DNA from 3 places in the Vreelandella sp. V005 genome. Region 2 is predicted to be linked to each of the others. Evidence: predicted binding sites of a transcription regulator. Region 2 holds the regulator's gene; each other region holds the start of a gene.
What was found. Region 2 encodes LexA, which represses DNA repair genes until DNA is damaged. Its sites were predicted from a motif close to TACTGTNTANNTANACAGTA; they were not measured.

Region 1 (6,276 bases), on a different contig from region 2:
GCAGCCCCACGTTAGCTACACCAGCGCCTTGCAATGTACTCATCAGGACAACAATTTGTCCGTAAGCTACATTGCGGTCACCGCGTACCATCACCGGCGTGCCGGGGCGGCGTTCAAGGATAGTGGTGACACGCACCGCCATTTCATCCAGCGAGACGGCGTTCGAGTCTTCACCCAGGGTGATGAAGTATCCTCCCTCGCTATCAACCGAAATGACGATTGGGTCGTTGTCTTCCTGCGTTTCAATGGGCTGGGAAGTAACTTGTGGCAGTTCCACTTGTACGCCCTGGGTTAACATGGGCGCGGTAATCATAAACACAACGAGCAGTACCAGCATGACATCAATGAAAGGAACCACATTGATCTCACCCATTGGTTTGCTTTTACCACTGCGATTGAAAGGTCCTTGCATGGCTGTCTCCCTTAATCCGCGCTTGGCTTGCCGTCACGACCTTGCAAATTACGGTGCAGGATAGCGTGAAACTCCTCGGCAAAATCTTCATATTTACCGAGTAAGCGAGAAGATGTATTGGATAAGCGGTTATAAAAAATGACCGCTGGGATAGCCGCAAACAAGCCCATGGCCGTGGCAATCAGAGCCTCAGCAATCCAGGGTGCCACTGTTGCAAGGGTCGCTTGTTGGGTTAATGACAGGGCCTGGAATGACCCCATAATGCCCCATACGGTGCCGAATAACCCAATATAAGGGCTTGCCGATGCTACCGTAGCCAGAAACACCAAATGCTGGGTCAAGCGATCCTCCTCCCGTGACCAGGCAACACGCATGCTTCGCTGTACGCCTTCCAAAACGGTATCTGCATCGCGGGTTTTAGGCATCAGGCGGTTAAACTCGCGAAAACCCGCTTGAAAAATATGCTCGGCACCATGACGCGGATCATCGGCAGGGATTTCACGATAGAGTTCATTTAAGTCGACACCCGACCAAAAAGACTCCTCAAACTGGTTGTACTCTTGCTTGGCGCGGCGCAATGCAATGCTGCGCTGGAAAATTACTACCCAAGAGAGAACCGACCCCACCAACAGTAGCAACATCACCAGCTGCACAACCGTGCTGGCATTCATTATCAAGTGGGGAATGGACATGGTGTTATCGTTCACAGGTGCCCTCATCAATCTATTAGGGTCGGTATTGCCGACGCAGTGAGTGACCTCTTGGTTAAGAGGCCCGGGTCAAAATTTTCAACGAAGCTGGCCATGCTTTAGGCCGCAGACGCTCAGCGCTTAAGCAGGCTATCTCGACTGTGGCTGAACAGAGGAGTTCCACTCCACGCCAAACTTGCTGCTCAAAGGTCATCCGGCAGCGCCCAATATCGATGACATGAGCGCTAATTTCCAGGACATCATCCAGGCGAGCCGGTTTCGCGTAATGACAGGCCAAGCGGTATACCACTAGCTGTGTACCTTCGTCTAGCAGCGTTTGTTGATCAAGCCCCAGTTGGCGCAGCCATTCGCTGCGCGCGCGTTCCATAAACTTCAAGTAGTTAACGTAGTAGACAATACCACCTGCGTCAGTATCTTCCATATAAACACGCAGCGGCAGACGGTAATCCTGGTCAATCGGTATACTCAAGGACGACGCTCCCCTTCCATATCGGTCGCTTGATCGTGAGGTACACGGTCAAAATGCAGCCACGCCTGGCGAGTCACGACGCGCCCGCGTGGCGTGCGCATTATCAAGCCTTGCTGAATTAGATAGGGCTCAATGACATCCTCGATTGTATCGCGCTCTTCACTGATGGCAGCTGATAGCGAATCGATCCCCACCGGTCCACCATCGAATTTATCGATCATGGCCAGCAGTAACCGCCGATCCATATGATCCAAGCCGTGGTGATCCACATTGAGCATATTAAGCGCCGCATCAGCCATGGTGACATCGACCACGCCGTTGCCTTTCATTTCTGCGTAATCACGTACGCGACGTAACAGCCGGTTAGCGATTCGCGGCGTTCCACGCGAGCGGCGGGCGACTTCGATCGCCCCGTCATGGCTGGTTTCAACACCTAGCAGGCGCGCAGAGCGCGAAACGATTTCGGTCAGCTCTTCGAGGTTGTAAAACTCGAGCCGCTGGACGATGCCAAACCGATCTCGCAATGGCGAGGTCAATAAACCGGCCCGGGTGGTTGCGCCCACTAGCGTAAAGCGGGGCAAGTCCAATTTGATAGAGCGCGCAGCCGGACCTTCGCCAATCATAATATCCAGCTGAAAATCTTCCATGGCCGGGTAAAGCACTTCCTCGACCACCGGTGAGAGGCGATGAATTTCATCGATAAAGAGCACGTCGCCGGGCTCCAGGTTAGTCAGCATGGCGGCCAGATCCCCTGCCCGCTCAAGTACCGGTCCTGAAGTGGACTTCATACCCACGCCCATCTCGGTGGCAATGATATGTGCAAGAGTCGTTTTACCCAGACCAGGAGGGCCGAATACCAGGGTGTGATCCAGGCTCTCATCGCGCAGTCGTGCGGCGCCAATAAAGATTTCCAACTGCTCCCGGACACGCGGTTGGCCAATATAGTCGTCCAGCCGCTTAGGGCGAATCGCGTAATCAATCCGCCCTTCTCCCTGTTCAGGCTCAGCGGCAATTAGCCGATCGTGTTCTAGCATAAGTGCTCTTCTTTAAGGCGATTCAAAAGGTCTATTCACCAAGGTCTATCCGCTATCCGCAATTGTATCCTGATACCGCTGCCTGCTTAGCCTTAACCACTCATGCGTTGGGTGAGTGCCGCTTTGATTAGCGCTTCGGTAGACTGATTGGGGTCAATGTCTGCCAACATTTTCGATGCCTCCGTAAGCTTGTACCCCAAGCTTACTAAGGCGGCTTCTGCATCGGCAAGGTTATCGCGGGCAGGCATGCGGCCATTGGTGGACTCAAGAGGCAGTAGCACATTGCTACCATCTTCCCACTCAGGGAAACGGTCCCGCATTTCAATGATCAGACGCTCAGCCGTTTTTTTACCCACGCCTGGCAATTTCGTGAGCGCTTTACTGTCGTCGTCACGCACACAGCGCATAAAGGCGTCCTCATCCATCCCCGATAGAATGGCGAGTGCGAGTTTGGGTCCTACACCATTGACCTTGATCAGTGCGCGGAAGAGTGCACGTTCGTGCTCACGGCCAAAGCCATAGAGTAAGTGGGCATCATCACGAATGGTTAAATGGGTAAATAAGGAAACGCTTTCGTTGATGGCTGGCAGGGCAACCAGCGTATTCATCGAGGTTTCCAGTTCGTAACCTACCCCATGAACGTCGATCACAATCCAGGGAGGTTGCTTTGCCACTAGCTGTCCACTCAGACGTCCAATCATAAAGTCACTCAAACTGATGTGAAAAAAGGTAATAAAAAACAGGTAACAACCGTCGCTTACTATAAAGCGACTCTGTACAGGTGACCAGTAGTTCAGTCACAAGCAGAGAAAGGCTTACAAACGCCAGCGCCCGGTGGAGCGTCGGCGAGCCCGCGCTGGTGCGGCAGGTAGGCCAGGGCTGCTAAAGGCAGAACCACTAAATGCATGCGTTAACGCAATCGCCAGCGCATCAGCCGCATCGGCTTGGGGAGTGGCGGAAAGCTGCAAGATTGCCGTCACCATGTGCTGAACCTGCTCTTTGTCAGCACCACCCTGCCCGGTGACCGCTTGCTTGATTTGCCTTGCCGCGTACTCAGCAAGGCCTAGCCCATGATTGGCGATACACACCAGTGCCACGCCGCGCGCCTGACCCAATTTCAAGGCAGAGTCAGGGTTTTTGGCCATAAACACCCGCTCGATCGCCACCTGGCTAGGCTGATGCAAGCCAACGACTTCACTAAGACCTGCATAAATTTGTGCCAAGCGTTGTTCTAGCGCGCCCTCTGCGGTTCGGATACAGCCACTTGCCACATAGCAAGGTTTGACACCGACCATGTCGATGACGCCATACCCTGTCACACGAGATCCTGGGTCAATGCCCAGAATCCGAATAGGGCTGGCAGACTTTAGTTCATCCATGTCGTCGAAACTCATTAGGGCTTTATACAAAAACACCGACGCCGGAGCGTCGGTGCTATGCACTCAACTAACCATTTTATTCGGTGGCAGTTTCTGGCTTGGCTTTCTGCCGTAGACGGATATTCAGGTCTTTCAATTGCTCGGGGCTCACTTCGCCCGGTGCATTGGTCATCAAGCAAGCAGCGCTTTGGGTTTTCGGGAAAGCAATCACTTCGCGGATAGTCTTAGCGCCGACCATCAGCATGACCAAGCGATCCAGGCCAAAGGCCAAACCACCATGGGGCGGCGCGCCGTACTGCAGCGCATCCAGCAGGAATCCGAATTTCTCTTGAGCTTCTGCTTTACCGATGCCCAGGATCTCAAACACGGTGCTCTGCATGGTCTGGTCGTGAATACGAATGGAGCCACCGCCCAATTCAGTACCGTTGAGCACCATATCGTAAGCGCGAGACAGTGCGTTCGCAGGGTCCGCTTTCAGCTCTTCCGGTGTGCAAGAAGGCGCAGTGAACGGGTGGTGAAGCGGGCTAAGGCGGCCGTTGTCGTCGGCTTCAAACATCGGGAAGTCGACGACCCATAGCGGCGCCCATTCCTGAGTGTAAAGCTCCAGATCAGCGCCTAGCTTAACGCGTAGCGCACCAATGGCTTCGTTGACGATGCGGGTTTTATCCGCACCAAAGAAGATAATGTCGCCATCTTCAGCGCTCACCCGGTCGAGTAACTCTTCAACGATGTTTTCCATGAACTTAACGATCGGTGACTGCAGACCCTCGAGCCCTTTAGCACGCTCGTTGACCTTGATCCACGCCAAGCCCTTGGCACCATAAATGCCGACAAACTTGGTGTATTCGTCGATCTCTTTACGCGATAACTTGGCGCCACCGGATACTTTCAATGCCGCGACACGACCATCATCAGCGCTGGCTGGGCCAGAGAAGACTTTGAAATCGACTTGCTGCATCAGATCGTCGACATCGGTTAATTCGAGCGGGATGCGCAGATCCGGCTTATCCGAGCCGAAACGATCCATCGCTTCCTGCCAAGTCATGCGAGGGAATTCAGGCAATTCAGCGTTAAGCACATCTTGGAAAAGCTGACGAATCATGGATTCCGTAATGCCCATGATGTCGCTCTCTTCCACGAATGACGCTTCGATATCGATCTGAGTAAACTCAGGTTGGCGATCGGCGCGCAGGTCTTCATCGCGGAAACACTTGGCAATTTGGTAATAACGGTCAAAACCAGCCACCATCAACAGCTGTTTAAACAACTGCGGCGACTGTGGCAGTGCAAAGAAACTGCCCGCGTGGGTACGGCTAGGTACCAAGTAGTCGCGTGCGCCTTCTGGCGTGGCGCGCGTGAGTACCGGTGTTTCGATATCGAGGAAGCCTTGGCTTTCCAGATAAGCACGTACGTTGTGAGAAATGCTCGAACGCAGGCGTAGCTTCTCGATCATATCGGGGCGACGAAGATCGATATAACGGTGCTTTAAGCGCACCTCTTCACCCACCTTGCCATGTTCGTCCAGCTGGAAAGGCGGTGTAATGGCCGTATTGAGAACTTCCACCTCTTTCGCCAGCACTTCAATCATACCCGTAGGCATGTTGGGATTTTGGGTACCTTCAGGACGCAGCCGTACGCGACCAGTGATACGCAGGACATACTCACTGCGGGCACGGTCGGCATTAGCGAACGCCTCGGCGGTATCAGGGTCGACCACGAATTGAGCGATGCCATCGCGATCGCGCATGTCGAGGAAAATAACCCCACCGTGATCACGGCGGCGGTGAACCCACCCGCATACCGTCACTGTTTGATCCACCAAAGTTTCGTTTAGCTGGCCGCAATAATGGCTGCGCATGTCAAATCCTGTTCTGTTACGTGGCAATTAAAATGTCGCGGGCGTCCCGACCCTGACTGCCGCAGTTATGCTGCGGCGCCTTTGTCACTGGGAGTAACGCTCTTGGGAGTAGCACTGGAATCGCTTGATTTAGCAGTATCTGAAGAGGCAGTCTTACCTTCAGCGACCAAGTTCTTTTTGCTACCCGTTTTAAAATCGGTTTCGTACCAACCGCCGCCAGCCAAGCGGAAGCCCGCCGCCGAGACTAGCCTCTCCAAGCCTTCGCTCTGGCAGGCGGGACAATCCTTCAACGGATCGGCGCTAATTTTTTGCAATTTTTCTAGGCGATGGCCACAGGCCTTGCACTCATATTCATAGATGGGCATGTTATTGGCTCCTAAAAAGCTCAACCCTGACAGATTCAGTACTGACAGA
Region 2 (6,276 bases):
GCAGGCTTCAACAACCTCCAGCGCGGCGGCGCGATCATTGCACACCAACAGCATATCGCAGCCCGCCGCTAGCGCAGCCTGGGCACGCTGTTTGGGCCCGCCTGCTTCGTGGGCACCCGCCATGCTCAAATCATCCGAAAAGATGCAGCCTTTAAAGCCCAACGACTCGCGTAACATCCCTAGCCAATGAGGGGAAAAGCCTGCTGGACGCGTGTCAAAAGCACTGTAGATGACGTGTGCAGGCATTACCCCGTCTAATGCTGCTGCTAACTGGGTAAAGGGTACAAGATCGCGCTGTTTGATCACGTCTAAGGGGCGATCATCCACCGGCAGTGCGACGTGAGAGTCTGCGGCAACACCGCCATGGCCGGGAAAATGTTTGCCTACAGCGGCCATACCGGCTTCGTGGAGCCCTTGAATAAAAGCGCCACCCAATTGCGCCACATGCTCAGGGTTACGGCTGAAGCTTCGGTCACCAATAACGCTCGATACGCCGCTCTCGACATCGAGCACCGGCGCAAAGCTCAAATCCAAGCCGCAGGCCGCCATTTCCATACCCAGTAGCCAGCCCGCATCTTTTGCCAGCACAAGACCGTCATTCGGGTTCGCGTGATACCACTCGCCAATGCGCGCCATGGCAGGCAAGCGCGTCATTCCCTCCTTAATGCGCTGAACGCGCCCCCCTTCTTGATCAACGGCAAGCAGTAAGTCCGCCCGCACACGGCGAATATCGCTGCATAGCTTGCGAACTTGATAACCATTCTCGACATTGCGCGCAAATAAAATGACGCCCCCTACGCTCGGCTCCCGCAGTAAGCGTTTTTCTGCAGCCGTTAATGTCGGGCCTTCAAGGTCGAGCATGACCGGGCCTAGCGGTTGAGTCATCGTGACAGGTCCATTTAAAAGGGCGATGATTCTAGACGATCGTCTAGCGGAGTCAAAACTGATCAGTCAAACGATTGACGACCGCCGTGCAACCAAACGGGAGTGCCTGGCAGCGCTAATGAAAAGATATACAGCAAATCATTGGTGCGTAAACGAATACAGCCATGAGAAGCAGCAACGCCCATAGGCTGGTCAGAAGGCGTGCTGTGCAGATAAATATAACGCCGCTGGGAATCTACCTGGCCACCGCGGTTAACGCCTTTTTCTAACCCACACAGCCACAGGATACGCGTCAAAATCCAGTCACGCTCGGGATGCGCCTTCGCTAGCGCAGGAGAAAATTCCTCGCCGGTCCAGCGACGACCACGAAATACCGCATTATCAGGCGCCCCCTCGCCGATCGCCGCCCGAATATAGTGCCAGCCATGAGGGGTTTTACCACTACCGTTACGCTCTCCGACACCGGCGACACCTGACGATATGTCACACTCATGCAACACTTTTGGCCCTCGCCAGCAGCGTAACCGCTGTTGAGTGGTATCTATGTCTAACCAAATGTTCTCTATAGGGGGTAGCTCAGCGAGCCTGGGCGTTCGCATATTTTCCTTCTTCAAGCGCTGAGGGCAACGGTGCATTCATGGCGGCAACCACGACCGGGCGCAAGCGTCTCACCAAATCGCGCACGGTCACTTGCTCGTGATAATCCTTTTCGGCGATATCGCGAAGCGCATCGAGCCCTGAAAGCGTAAAAATCACAGTGCCAAGCATAAAGTGTAGTCGCCAAAAGCGCTCAGCGTCAGGCAAGTCGGGTGTGGCTTGTCGCACTAGCTCAGTGAAGCGCGTGAACACATCCCCATACTCCTGCTGAATATGACGCCGAAGATGCCCCTGGGCTTGGCTATAGGCAAGCCCTAACAAGCGCATGAACACCTTTAAGCTATTGCGCTCCGCCGGCACCGCCAGCACGGTATTCGCCATTGTTTCGAGCAGCAATTCAAGCGGAATGACGCCCCCGGCATGCTGGGCTTCCAGCTCATCGAGTGCCGTGTGAAAGCGCTGAGTGAAGGGGTCCAGATAGCGCGAAAAAACAGCCTGGATCAAGGCTTTTTTCGAACCGAAATGGTAATTCACAGCGGCTAAATTGACCCGCGCTTTGCTAGTGATGTTGCGCAGCGAGGTTTCAGCAAAACCACGCTCTGCAAACAGCACTTCCGCAGTGTCGAGTATTCGAGTTACCGTATCAGATTGAGCCATGCTGCTCTCCGGGGAAACGGATGTTTTAAACATCGCAAAATACTATGCCATAACGCAGGTAGGCTCAACGCTTGATTTTCTGATGAAATGTGGCTGTCTAAATAAGTAGAAACTTAGTTTCAAACGATTATTAAAATTTCGCTGAGTTGATATCCACGGATTGACAAGCCATATACTGGACAGAGGAACATACTGTATACTTAACCACTTATCGATTAAGTCGTCATTTAAACAGTCACCGTCTATTCACTATTTTGGAGTCTGGTATGTCGCGTCCGCTAACCGCTCGCCAACAGCACGTTTTTGATTTTATCGTTAAAACCATGGGCGAATTTGGCTACCCTCCGACCCGCGCTGAAATTGCTAAAGCGTTGGGCTTCCGTTCACCCAACGCAGCAGAAGAGCACCTGCGCGCACTCGAGCGCAAAGGCGTTATTCGCATCATCCGCAATACATCCCGCGGTATTCGACTGCCCAACCAAGAGCCCCAAGAGGTAATCGACAACACGCTGATCGAATCACCCACTGCCACCCTTGACCCAGCGCCGACGGGGCTACCAGTGATTGGAGAAGTCGCCGCGGGGAGCCCTATCCTCGCCGCCGAACATATAGACCGCTACTGCCCTCTGCCCGCTGAATACTTCACGCCCAAGGCTGATTACCTGCTGCGCGTGCGTGGGCTATCAATGAAGGACATCGGCATCTTGGAAGGAGATCTACTCGCAGTTCACCGCACCGAGCGAGTGCGCGATGGCCAGATTGTGGTGGCACGCTTAGACGATGAAGTGACCGTCAAACGCTTCCAGCGTCAGGGACATCAGGTCACGCTATTCGCGGAAAATCCCGACTTTGCGCCCATTGAGATCGACCTGCGCTCACAGTCGCTGGACATCGAAGGTGTCGGCGTTGGCGTCATTCGCGGTGGCAGTGGCCAAGCGCTTGGCTAATGTTGGCTAGTAATAGCCGCTACTGCCTATCGATATAACGGTGGTCATTAAACGTGGCCACCCAATGGGGATGATAGACCATCAGAATACTCAGCAGCATACCGGTGATAAACGCCTCCGAAGGCATCAACAAGGGCAAGAACCGTGCATACTCTTGGGCCAAATAGATAGCGTCAGGATCGGTGCCGGCAATGGTGATCAGCAACACGGCTGATAGCCCCGCCACCAGCGTTGCCAATGCCGCGCCAAAAAAGCCGCAGGCAAATAGAAACACCATTAAATTATCCGGCAGACGACGATCTGCCAGCCGCCAAACCGTGCCCGTGATGGCCGCCGGAATGATCCCCGTCACCAGCACATTCGGCCCCAGCAGCATCCACTCATTGCGGCCAATAGCCACCATTGCCACGTTGATAAGTACATTGCTGATCAGCGCTAATGGCGCTTTAAAAACCAGCGTCATCAAAACCGTAAAGACCAGATGTAACGTTAGCCAATCTACCGCTTGAGCGCGTAGTTGCCACATCAGTACCACGGCCAGCGTTGCGCCTAACCATCGGTGCTGAAGCGCCGTATCCTCGATCAACACTTGCCAAGGCCGCCCCCAAAGCGCCCACACCACGACGCTCAGCGAGAGTAGTGAGGTGAGTATCAGCGCCCAGGGCGCCAATACATTTTGCGCAAATGACATAGCGGCCTCTCATCTTATCGGGCGTTAACTAAACACGACGGTCTTGTTGCCATGCACCAGGACGCGAGCCTCCAGATGCCAGCGTAAACCCCGAGCGAGCACGGCCTTTTCAACATCACGGCCGAAACGAACTAAATCGGTCGGCGTGTGGCAGTGGCTCACGCGATGAATATCCTGTTCGATGATCGGGCCCGCATCGAGCTCTTCCGTCACATAGTGGCACGTCGCGCCAATCAGTTTAACCCCACGTTGGTAAGCCTGATGGTAGGGTTTAGCGCCCGCAAAGGAGGGTAAAAAACTATGATGAATATTAATCACTCGGCCTGCATAGCGCGCGCACAAGTCAGGCGGAAGAATTTGCATATAACGCGCCAGCACGACGCAATCAGCCCGGGCGCTATCGATTTCGGCTTGCACTTTGGCAAACGAGGCCTGCTTGTTATCGGCGTCGACGGGCACATGCTGGTAAGGAATGCCGTACCACTCCACCAATGAACGCATATCGTCATGGTTGGAAATAACGCTAACGATATCGCAATCTAGCTCCCCCGCCTGCCAGCGATACAGCAAATCTACCAAGCAGTGAGACTCGCGGGAAACCATCAGGACCACACGGCGACGCTGCTGCGTATCCACCAACGACCACTGCATATTGAACTCATCCGCCACCGGTTCAAAGGCCGTCCGCAGTGCCTCTACCGACATACCTACCGAATCCGCCAGAATTTCGTAACGCATAAAGAAACAGCCCGTTTCTAAATCGGAGTGCTGGCTAGCTTCGGTGATAGACCCGCCTTGTTGAGCAATAAAACTCGATACCCGGGCAACAATACCCACCCGATCAGGGCAGGATACAACTAAACGGTAATAATGAGACATATGAGCGACTCTTGACCTACTTCTAAGGTATTTATGACAACCAATGGCTTGGTCTGCATAGTGTATCGGAAGGACACGGATCATTGTTAGCTGACCCCGCCTTACCGTATAGTTAAGTCACTACTTTTTAGGCTTTTCATAACTGATGCACTCTACACGCGTTCAAATTCGTCCCCGTCGCCGTCCACCGCTGCGCATGTTGCCGCTGGGGGGATGCGGTGAGATTGGCATGAATCTAACGCTCTATGGCTATGACGATCATTGGATTGCCGTCGATTGCGGCATGATGATTCGACAGGATCTTCCTAACTCACCGCTGCAGGTGCCTAACCTCGATACTCCGAAGGCACTCGGCATCGTGCCGAAAGCACTCTTTATTACCCACGGACATGAAGATCACATTGGCGCCGTCGCATGGCTGTGGCCGATGTGGAACTGCCCTATTTATGCCACCCCATTAGCGGCGGGACTGTTACGACTCAAATTCGCTGAACATCAACTGAGCAGTGCGGCGATCCACGTCATCGAACCAGGCGAAGCGCTTGAAAGCGGGCCGTTTACGCTGCGCTATCTGCCGCTGACGCATTCGATACCCGAAAGCTGCGCCATTCTCTTGATGGCCGGCGGCTATCGTGTGTTGCATACCGGTGACTGGAAACTCGATCCTGAACCACTGATTGGTACACCGGTAAGCCCGGCGCAGTTTAGAGCGCTTGCACCGGTCGATTTAGTGGTGGGCGATTCCACCAACGCGCCTATGCCAGGCCATTCCGGCAGTGAAGGCGATGTGGCGAAAGCGCTGATAAAAACGCTTAGCCAATGCCAGGGCCGTGTGGTTGTTTCCTGCTTTGCCAGCAACCTTGCGCGAGTATTGGCGATTGGGCGCGCCGCGCATCAGTGTGGCCGACGCATCAGCTTGATGGGCCGTTCAATGGAGCGAATGGTGAGCGTTGCGCGTGGGCTTGGCTATATGGATGACTTACCGCCACTGGTACCCAATCATGACCTAGGCTATTTGCCTCCGGATGAAGTGATGATCATCGCGACTGGCAGCCAAGGAGAGCCCCGTGCCGCGCTACAGCGCCTTGCACAAGGCCGGCACCCCTTCGTGGATTTGCAGCCAGGCGATAACGTTATCTTTTCAGCCAAAGCCATTCCGGGCAACGAGCGCCCTATTGAACAGCTTAAAAAGCGTTTTACACAGCTGGGCGTGCGGGTTTACGACGAAAACAACCACCCCGAACTGCATGCTACAGGTCATCCTGCGCAGGATGAGTTGGTGAAACTCTATCAATGGGTCAAACCCGCGCACTTGATTCCCGTGCATGGCGAAGCAAGGCATCAGCAGGCACATCAGGCCATTGCCAGCCAATTAGGGATTAGTGCGCCCCTCACGCCCGTTAACGGCGATTTAATTAGTTTCGATAACCAAGGACTGCGCTGCGAGGCACGCTACCCTCAGCCCCCCTGCATCGTCAGCCAAAACAGCGTGGTGCCTCATCCAGGGTTAGAAGTCAAAGATGCCAGCACGGCACGCCGCGGTAGTTTATATCTAGCCCTGCCGGTGACCGCGACCGATACCGGGTGGGCGCGCATTGGCCGATTAATGTTGGATGCCAC
Region 3 (6,276 bases), on a different contig from region 2:
TGGGCCTACTGCTGCTTTATCTGGCCATCTATAAGAAGTTTGAGCCGCTGCTGCTGGTGCCGATCGGTTTTGGCGGCATCCTCGCTAATATTCCTGAAGCGGGGCTGGCAATTTCAGCTCTCGACCAAGCGATTGAGGTAGCTAAACCCGCGGTGCTACAGCAGATGGCGGCCGCGTTGGGCGCTACGTTGGATCCGCTCGTGAAAGCGGAAGCGTGGCGCGAAGCGTTAAAAACGATTGCTCATGACGGCGCCGCGCCGGACCAACTGCGTGCGGCACGAGATATTGCCATTGGCGTTGGTTACAGCGATGGCATGCTTTACAACTTCTATAAAGTGGCGATTGGATCGGGCATTGCCCCGCTAATCATCTTTATGGGCGTTGGGGCCATGACGGACTTTGGCCCGCTGCTGGCGAACCCCCGCACGCTGTTTTTAGGGGCTGCCGCTCAGTTTGGTATTTTTGCCACGCTATTTGGTGCTGTGGCGCTCACCTCGATGGGGATCATGGATTTCTCGCTCAATCAGGCGGCCGCTATCGGTATTATCGGTGGGGCAGATGGTCCGACCTCTATCTACGTTTCCAGCGTGTTGGCACCTGAATTGCTGGGGGCGATTGCGGTGGCTGCCTACGCCTATATGGCGTTGGTGCCGCTGATACAGCCGCCGATCATGCGTCTTTTGACCACTGATAAAGAGCGTCAAATCAAGATGACGCAGCTACGGCCGGTCTCCAAGTTGGAGAAGGTCGTCTTCCCCTTGATGCTGTTGATTCTGGTCGCGCTTTTTCTACCGGATGCCGCACCACTGCTGGGTATGTTTTGCTTCGGTAACTTGATGCGTGAATGTGGCGTAGTAGAACGCTTGTCGGACACCTCGCAAAATGCGCTTATCAATATCGTCACCATTATTCTTGGCCTGTCGGTAGGTTCTAAGCTGATGGCCGAAAGCTTTCTGGCATTTGAGACGCTGGGCATACTGGGACTGGGCATTGTTGCCTTTGGTATCGGCACCGCGGCGGGGGTATTGATGGCGAAGCTGATGAACTTGGTTAGCAAAATGCCCATCAATCCGCTGATCGGGGCCGCAGGCGTATCGGCGGTGCCGATGGCCGCCCGAGTGGCTAACAAAGTAGGATTGGAATCTAACCCGCATAACTTCCTGCTGATGCATGCTATGGGGCCCAATGTTGCAGGCGTTATTGGGTCTGCGGTGGCTGCGGGTGTAATGATTAAATATCTGGGCTAGTCATTTACTGACTGTCATCGCGAACGAAGCGCGGCGATCCCGTTTTTGTGTTCCACCGCAAGACGAGATCGCCACGTCGCAAGCTCCTCGCAATGACCGGTAGGTGTCATTGCGAACAAAGTGAAGCAATCTGGGTTCGTTCTCAAGGTAAGACGAGGTTGTCGCGTCGCAGGCTCCACGCAATGACATATGGGGGTCTTCAGCCCTGCTGCGTCATGTCGTTGGTGCAGAGAGAATCTCAACAGCGCTCTTCAAGCGGTTTTCTAGCGGGGCAAGGTCAAGCGGGCAATCTCGCGGCCAGCCAATGGTCAGGCGGACGCCGTCGCCATCATAGTCTGCTTGTTCAATGGGGATATCGCCTTCTTCGCACCAGGCGCGGGCAATGGCTTCGTTGGCAAAGCTCAGCCGTAAGGTGTAACGGTCGCGTTCGACCACTTCCTGGGTAGGTAGCGTTTCGAGCGCATGGCTAACGGCCTGAGCGTAAGCGCGGGCCAAGCCGCCGGTGCCTAACTTGGTGCCGCCAAAATAGCGAATCACCACGCAACCAATATGGCCGAGTTGGCTGCCTTGAAGCACTTGGTACATGGGCCGTCCCGCGGTGCCGCCAGGTTCGCCGTCATCCGAAAAACCAATCTGATTCTGCTCGCCGGGCGGTCCGGCTATAAAGGCGGTGCAGTGATGGCTCGCATTGGGGTGCGCGGCTTTAGCCGCTGCCAGCATATGGCTGAATGCATCGATCGCTGCGGCGTGGCAAATCCAGGTGATGAATTGGCTCTTTTCTACTTCTATCTCAGACGTGTGCCAGGAAGAGGGGGAAAGCTCTGGAACCCGATAGCGCATTAATGCTCCGTGACAGTTGGCTTACTGTTCAGGCAATCTCTTGGATGAGGTTCAACACCCATCACCATGCCCAATACCTGAATATCACGGTTATGCAAAAAAAGCGCTGGCTGCACGGCATCTTCAGGCCAAAGTTCAACGCCAAAGCGGCTGATCGAAAGGTGCTTCAAGGCTATTGTTTGCTGGTTGATTTCGGCAACAGCGGTTTCTGTTTGGGCATCGTGTTGATAGCGCCGAATAATAATGACATCGCCGTCGAACAAGTTGCAATCACACAGTGCGTTACCGCGGATTTTAAGCGCGTAGGTATTACGGCGTGTCACGCTGGGTGCCATGGCGAAAGCCTGCGGTACTGGTTGTCTATGGCCGAAGGTCGCGGTGGGTACTGCCATCGATATCGTCATTGTGAAATCTCCAGTGCTGAGCTCGCCAGAACATGTCTTTTCATACAGTGGTTTTAGTATAGGCCTGTTTTTGCATACAGTGCTAGCAGTAATTAGTCGTAATGCTGATGGCGGTAGATCACGCTGCGACCCAGCGCCGCATAGAGTGAGTGGCGAGAAACGGGCTTTCCGTGTAGAGTTCGACCCGAAATCAATGTGCCTGGAGAGTCTCTTGAGCCTGTGTCTACAAGCCCGACAGCTGTCCTGCGAACGTGATGATCGCTCACTGTTTAAGGGGCTGGATCTCGATATTCGCAGCGGCGAGATCGTGCGTATTGAAGGGCCGAACGGCAGCGGTAAAACCAGTCTGTTAAAAATCCTCTCTGGGCAGCTCAGCGACTATCAAGGCGAATTGTTCTGGAATGGCGCACCCATGAAGCGCGTGCGTGAACATTTTCTCGCAAATTTACTCTATCTAGGGCATGCGCCAGGTATAAAAACAGGCCTTTCTCCGTTGGAAAACTTAGCCTGGTATCAGGCGCTATATGGTGAGAAAAACGCGGATGGCCACAGCGAGGACCAACGTCTGGACGCCCTTGAACGGGTAGGTTTGGCAGGCTTTGAAGATGTGCCCACTGGGCAACTCTCGGCGGGGCAGCAGCGCCGGGTGGCGCTGGCGCGCTTAACCCTGTCGCCGCGGGCGCTGTGGATACTGGATGAGCCTTTTACTGCGATTGATCGCCACGGCGTCGCCGCGCTTGAACGGCAACTGACGATGCATGCGCAGACGGGTGGCTGTGTGATTGTCACCACCCACCATGCGTTAACCGCCTCACCGCTGCTAAGGCGTATAGCGCTAGGGTAGAAGGAGACAGGGTTGCACAGCACTTCACACAGCACTTCAGACAGTACTTCACATAGTTCTGAAAATAGTTCTGCACACGGAGTGCCAGCTAGCGCTATAGATAGCTCTTTACCAGGGGCAGAAACCGCTAGAGAGGCACCGGCGTTGCCACTGCTTGAACATCAGGGCGGGCTGATGGTCGCCGTGAAGGCGACCTTGGTGCGAGATCTAACGCTGCTGCTGCGGCGGCGTGGCGAAGTGCTCAACCCGCTGGTGTTTTTTGCGCTGGTGATCACGCTGTTCCCGATTGCGATTTCGCCGGACCCAGAGCTATTGGCCGTTATCGCACCCGGCTTGCTGTGGGTGGCCGCCTTGCTAGCCGCGCTGCTGTCGTTGGACAGTCTATTTCGCAGCGATTATGACGATGGCAGCTTGGAACAGTTGCTGTTGGCGCCGCAGCCGCTGGCCGCGCTGAGCTTAGCCAAAGTGGCGGTCCATTGGCTACTTACCGGGCTGCCTTTAGCGCTGATGGCGCCCCTGCTGGGCATTATGCTCGCGCTGCCTGCGGGTAGCTACGCGGTATTGGCACTGTCGCTGGCGCTGGGTACAGCAAGCTTGAGCCTGATTGGCGCCATTGGCGCAGCGCTAACGGTCGGTTTGGCGCGAGGCGGTGTACTGCTTTCGCTGCTGATACTGCCGCTGTATATCCCGGTGCTCATTTTTGGCGCAGGCGCGGTACAGGCCGCTATTTTAGGTGACGGTGTTGCCGCGCACCTGGCTATTCTAGGGGCGCTGCTTGCCGCTGCGCTCATGTTGGCGCCGTGGGCGATTGCCGCATCGCTGCGTATCAGTATTAACGGTTAAGGACAGGACACGCTATGTGGGCCTTTATACATAAACTGGGATCACCCAAGTGGTTCTATGGCATTAGTGCCAAATTGCAGCCCTGGTTTTGGGCGGCAGCGGCGCTGCTGCTGGTGGTGGGTTCGCTGTGGGGGCTCGTATTTGCGCCAGCGGATTACCAGCAGGGCCACAGCTTCCGGATCATTTATGTCCACGTGCCGGCGGCGTTTTTAGCCCAATCCATTTTTATCTCCATGGCAGTGTCTGGGCTGGTGTTTATGGTCTGGAAAATTAAAGTGGCCGATATGGCCGCTGCAGTCATGGCCCCGCTGGGCGCTGCCATGACCTTTGTGGCGCTGTTTTCCGGGGCGGTATGGGGCGTGCCTACGTGGGGTACGTGGTGGATGTGGGACGCACGGCTCACCTCCATGCTGATTCTGCTGTTTCTTTATTTAGGCGTCATTGCGCTGCGCGGCGCGTTCTCCAGCCGTGATAGCGCGTCTCGGGCGGCCTCGGTGCTCGCTATGGTGGGGGTCATCAATATTCCCATCATCAAATACTCGGTGGATTGGTGGTACACCCTGCACCAACCCGCCTCGTTTACGTTAACCTCGCGGCCAACAATGCCCACCGAGATGTGGCTGCCGCTGGTCATTATGGTGCTGGGTTTTTACAGCTTTTTTATTGCTTTAACGCTGATGCGCACGCGCAGCGAGATCCTGCGCCGAGAAGCCAGCAAGCGCTGGGTGCAAGACCTGGTTAATGGTCAAGCGATGCACGTTCAGGCAGAGGAGACGCGCTAATGGCATTTGCCTCATTTTCAGAATTTCTTGCCATGGGCGGGCACGCGCCTTATGTCTGGTCCGCCTGGGGAGTAACCGCACTGCTGCTGGTGGCCACCGTTTGGCATGCACGCGTTGAGCAGCGTCAGTTATTGAATGGCATAAAGCGTCGGGCGCGGCGCGCAAACAGCTTGAGAGGTAACGCCCAATGACCCCTAAACGTAAACAGAAACTCTTCGTCATTATGGGTTTGGTGTCGTTAACCGCGATTGCTGTCGGGTTAACGCTTTATGCGCTGCGTGCCAATATCAATCTGTTTTTTAGCCCAGTACAAATCGCTCAAGGCGACGCCCCTATAGAACGCCAGATCCGCGCGGGCGGCATGGTGAAAGAGGGCTCGGTTTCCCGCGACCCTGAAAGCCTTGATGTAGCGTTTACCGTAACCGACTACGTCGATGATCTGGAGGTCTACTACAGCGGCATCCTGCCCGACCTGTTCCGTGAAGGCCAAGGCGTCGTGGTGGTGGGTGAGCTGCAGGCCGATGGCCGGTTATATGCCGATAAGGTGCTTGCCCGCCACGATGAAAACTACATGCCCCCGGAGGTAGCGCAGGCGTTGGAAGAAGCTGGCTATTCGCCAGCTGACTACCAGGCCAAAGCCGCCGAGGTTGGCCAACGCCTGGATGAAGAGGGCGTCCCCGAGGCAAGCGAATACTAGTTAATGCAACACCAGGGTTGGCAACTCAGCCTCATGCGGAGCACACATGTTCATCAAATTGATCCCTGAAATTGGCCATTTTGCGCTTATCATTGCGCTGTTAATGGCAATGGTGCAGGCAGTGATGCCACTGGCAGGCGCAGCGACTCGCCGCCCCCTGTGGATGGCTTATGGCCAGCCCATGGCGGCCGGGCAGTTTCTATTTGTCGCTATTGCTTATGCCTGCTTGACCGCCAGCTACATGCTGGATGACTTCAGCGTGGCAAACGTGGCCAATAACTCCAATTCGCTCCTGCCGTGGTACTACAAATTCAGCGCGGTGTGGGGCAACCATGAGGGCTCTGTCCTGTTATGGAGCCTGATGCTGGCGGGCTGGGGCTTTGCGGCCAGTCTGTTCACCGGCAACCTGCCGCGGGATATGGTCGCTCGGGTGATGGGTGTAATGGGCATGGTGTGTGTCGGCTTCTTACTGTTTATCCTGATCACCTCCAATCCGTTTGAGCGCCTGCTCCCCGATATGCCGCAGGATGGCGCTGACCTTAACCCACTGCTGCAAGATTTCGGCTTAGTTGTTCACCCGCCGATGCTCTATATGGGCTATGTGGGCTTTTCGGTGGTC

Region 1: a site for LexA is predicted at 3,397-3,416, ahead of ruvA (Holliday junction branch migration protein RuvA). Genes of this name have one in related genera too.
Region 3: a site for LexA is predicted at 2,554-2,573, ahead of ACUN8H_RS03665 (LexA family protein). Genes of this name have one in related genera too.

Annotation. Positions count from the first base shown of each region.
Region 1 is NZ_JBQXYA010000007.1:52,953-59,228, reverse strand. Features, by position in the region: gene tolR (protein TolR) at 1-412, opposite strand, end outside; gene tolQ (protein TolQ) at 424-1,119, opposite strand; gene ybgC (tol-pal system-associated acyl-CoA thioesterase) at 1,178-1,591, opposite strand; gene ruvB (Holliday junction branch migration DNA helicase RuvB) at 1,588-2,625, opposite strand; gene ruvA (Holliday junction branch migration protein RuvA) at 2,718-3,326, opposite strand; gene ruvC (crossover junction endodeoxyribonuclease RuvC) at 3,441-4,004, opposite strand; gene aspS (aspartate--tRNA ligase) at 4,081-5,862, opposite strand; gene ACUN8H_RS14975 (FmdB family zinc ribbon protein) at 5,928-6,227, opposite strand.
Region 2 is NZ_JBQXYA010000011.1:37,787-44,062, forward strand. Features, by position in the region: gene nagZ (beta-N-acetylhexosaminidase) at 1-885, opposite strand, end outside; gene ACUN8H_RS17695 (L,D-transpeptidase family protein) at 948-1,484, opposite strand; gene ACUN8H_RS17700 (TetR/AcrR family transcriptional regulator) at 1,462-2,139, opposite strand; gene lexA (transcriptional repressor LexA) at 2,406-3,086, shown strand; gene ACUN8H_RS17710 (energy-coupling factor ABC transporter permease) at 3,106-3,777, opposite strand; gene purU (formyltetrahydrofolate deformylase) at 3,802-4,656, opposite strand; gene ACUN8H_RS17720 (ribonuclease J) at 4,886-6,276, shown strand, end outside.
Region 3 is NZ_JBQXYA010000001.1:796,153-802,428, reverse strand. Features, by position in the region: gene ACUN8H_RS03675 (sodium ion-translocating decarboxylase subunit beta) at 1-1,247, shown strand, start outside; gene ACUN8H_RS03670 (IMPACT family protein) at 1,461-2,087, opposite strand; gene ACUN8H_RS03665 (LexA family protein) at 2,087-2,491, opposite strand; gene ccmA (cytochrome c biogenesis heme-transporting ATPase CcmA) at 2,703-3,335, shown strand; gene ccmB (heme exporter protein CcmB) at 3,510-4,178, shown strand; gene ACUN8H_RS03650 (heme ABC transporter permease) at 4,193-4,960, shown strand; gene ccmD (heme exporter protein CcmD) at 4,960-5,151, shown strand; gene ccmE (cytochrome c maturation protein CcmE) at 5,148-5,657, shown strand; gene ACUN8H_RS03635 (heme lyase CcmF/NrfE family subunit) at 5,704-6,276, shown strand, end outside.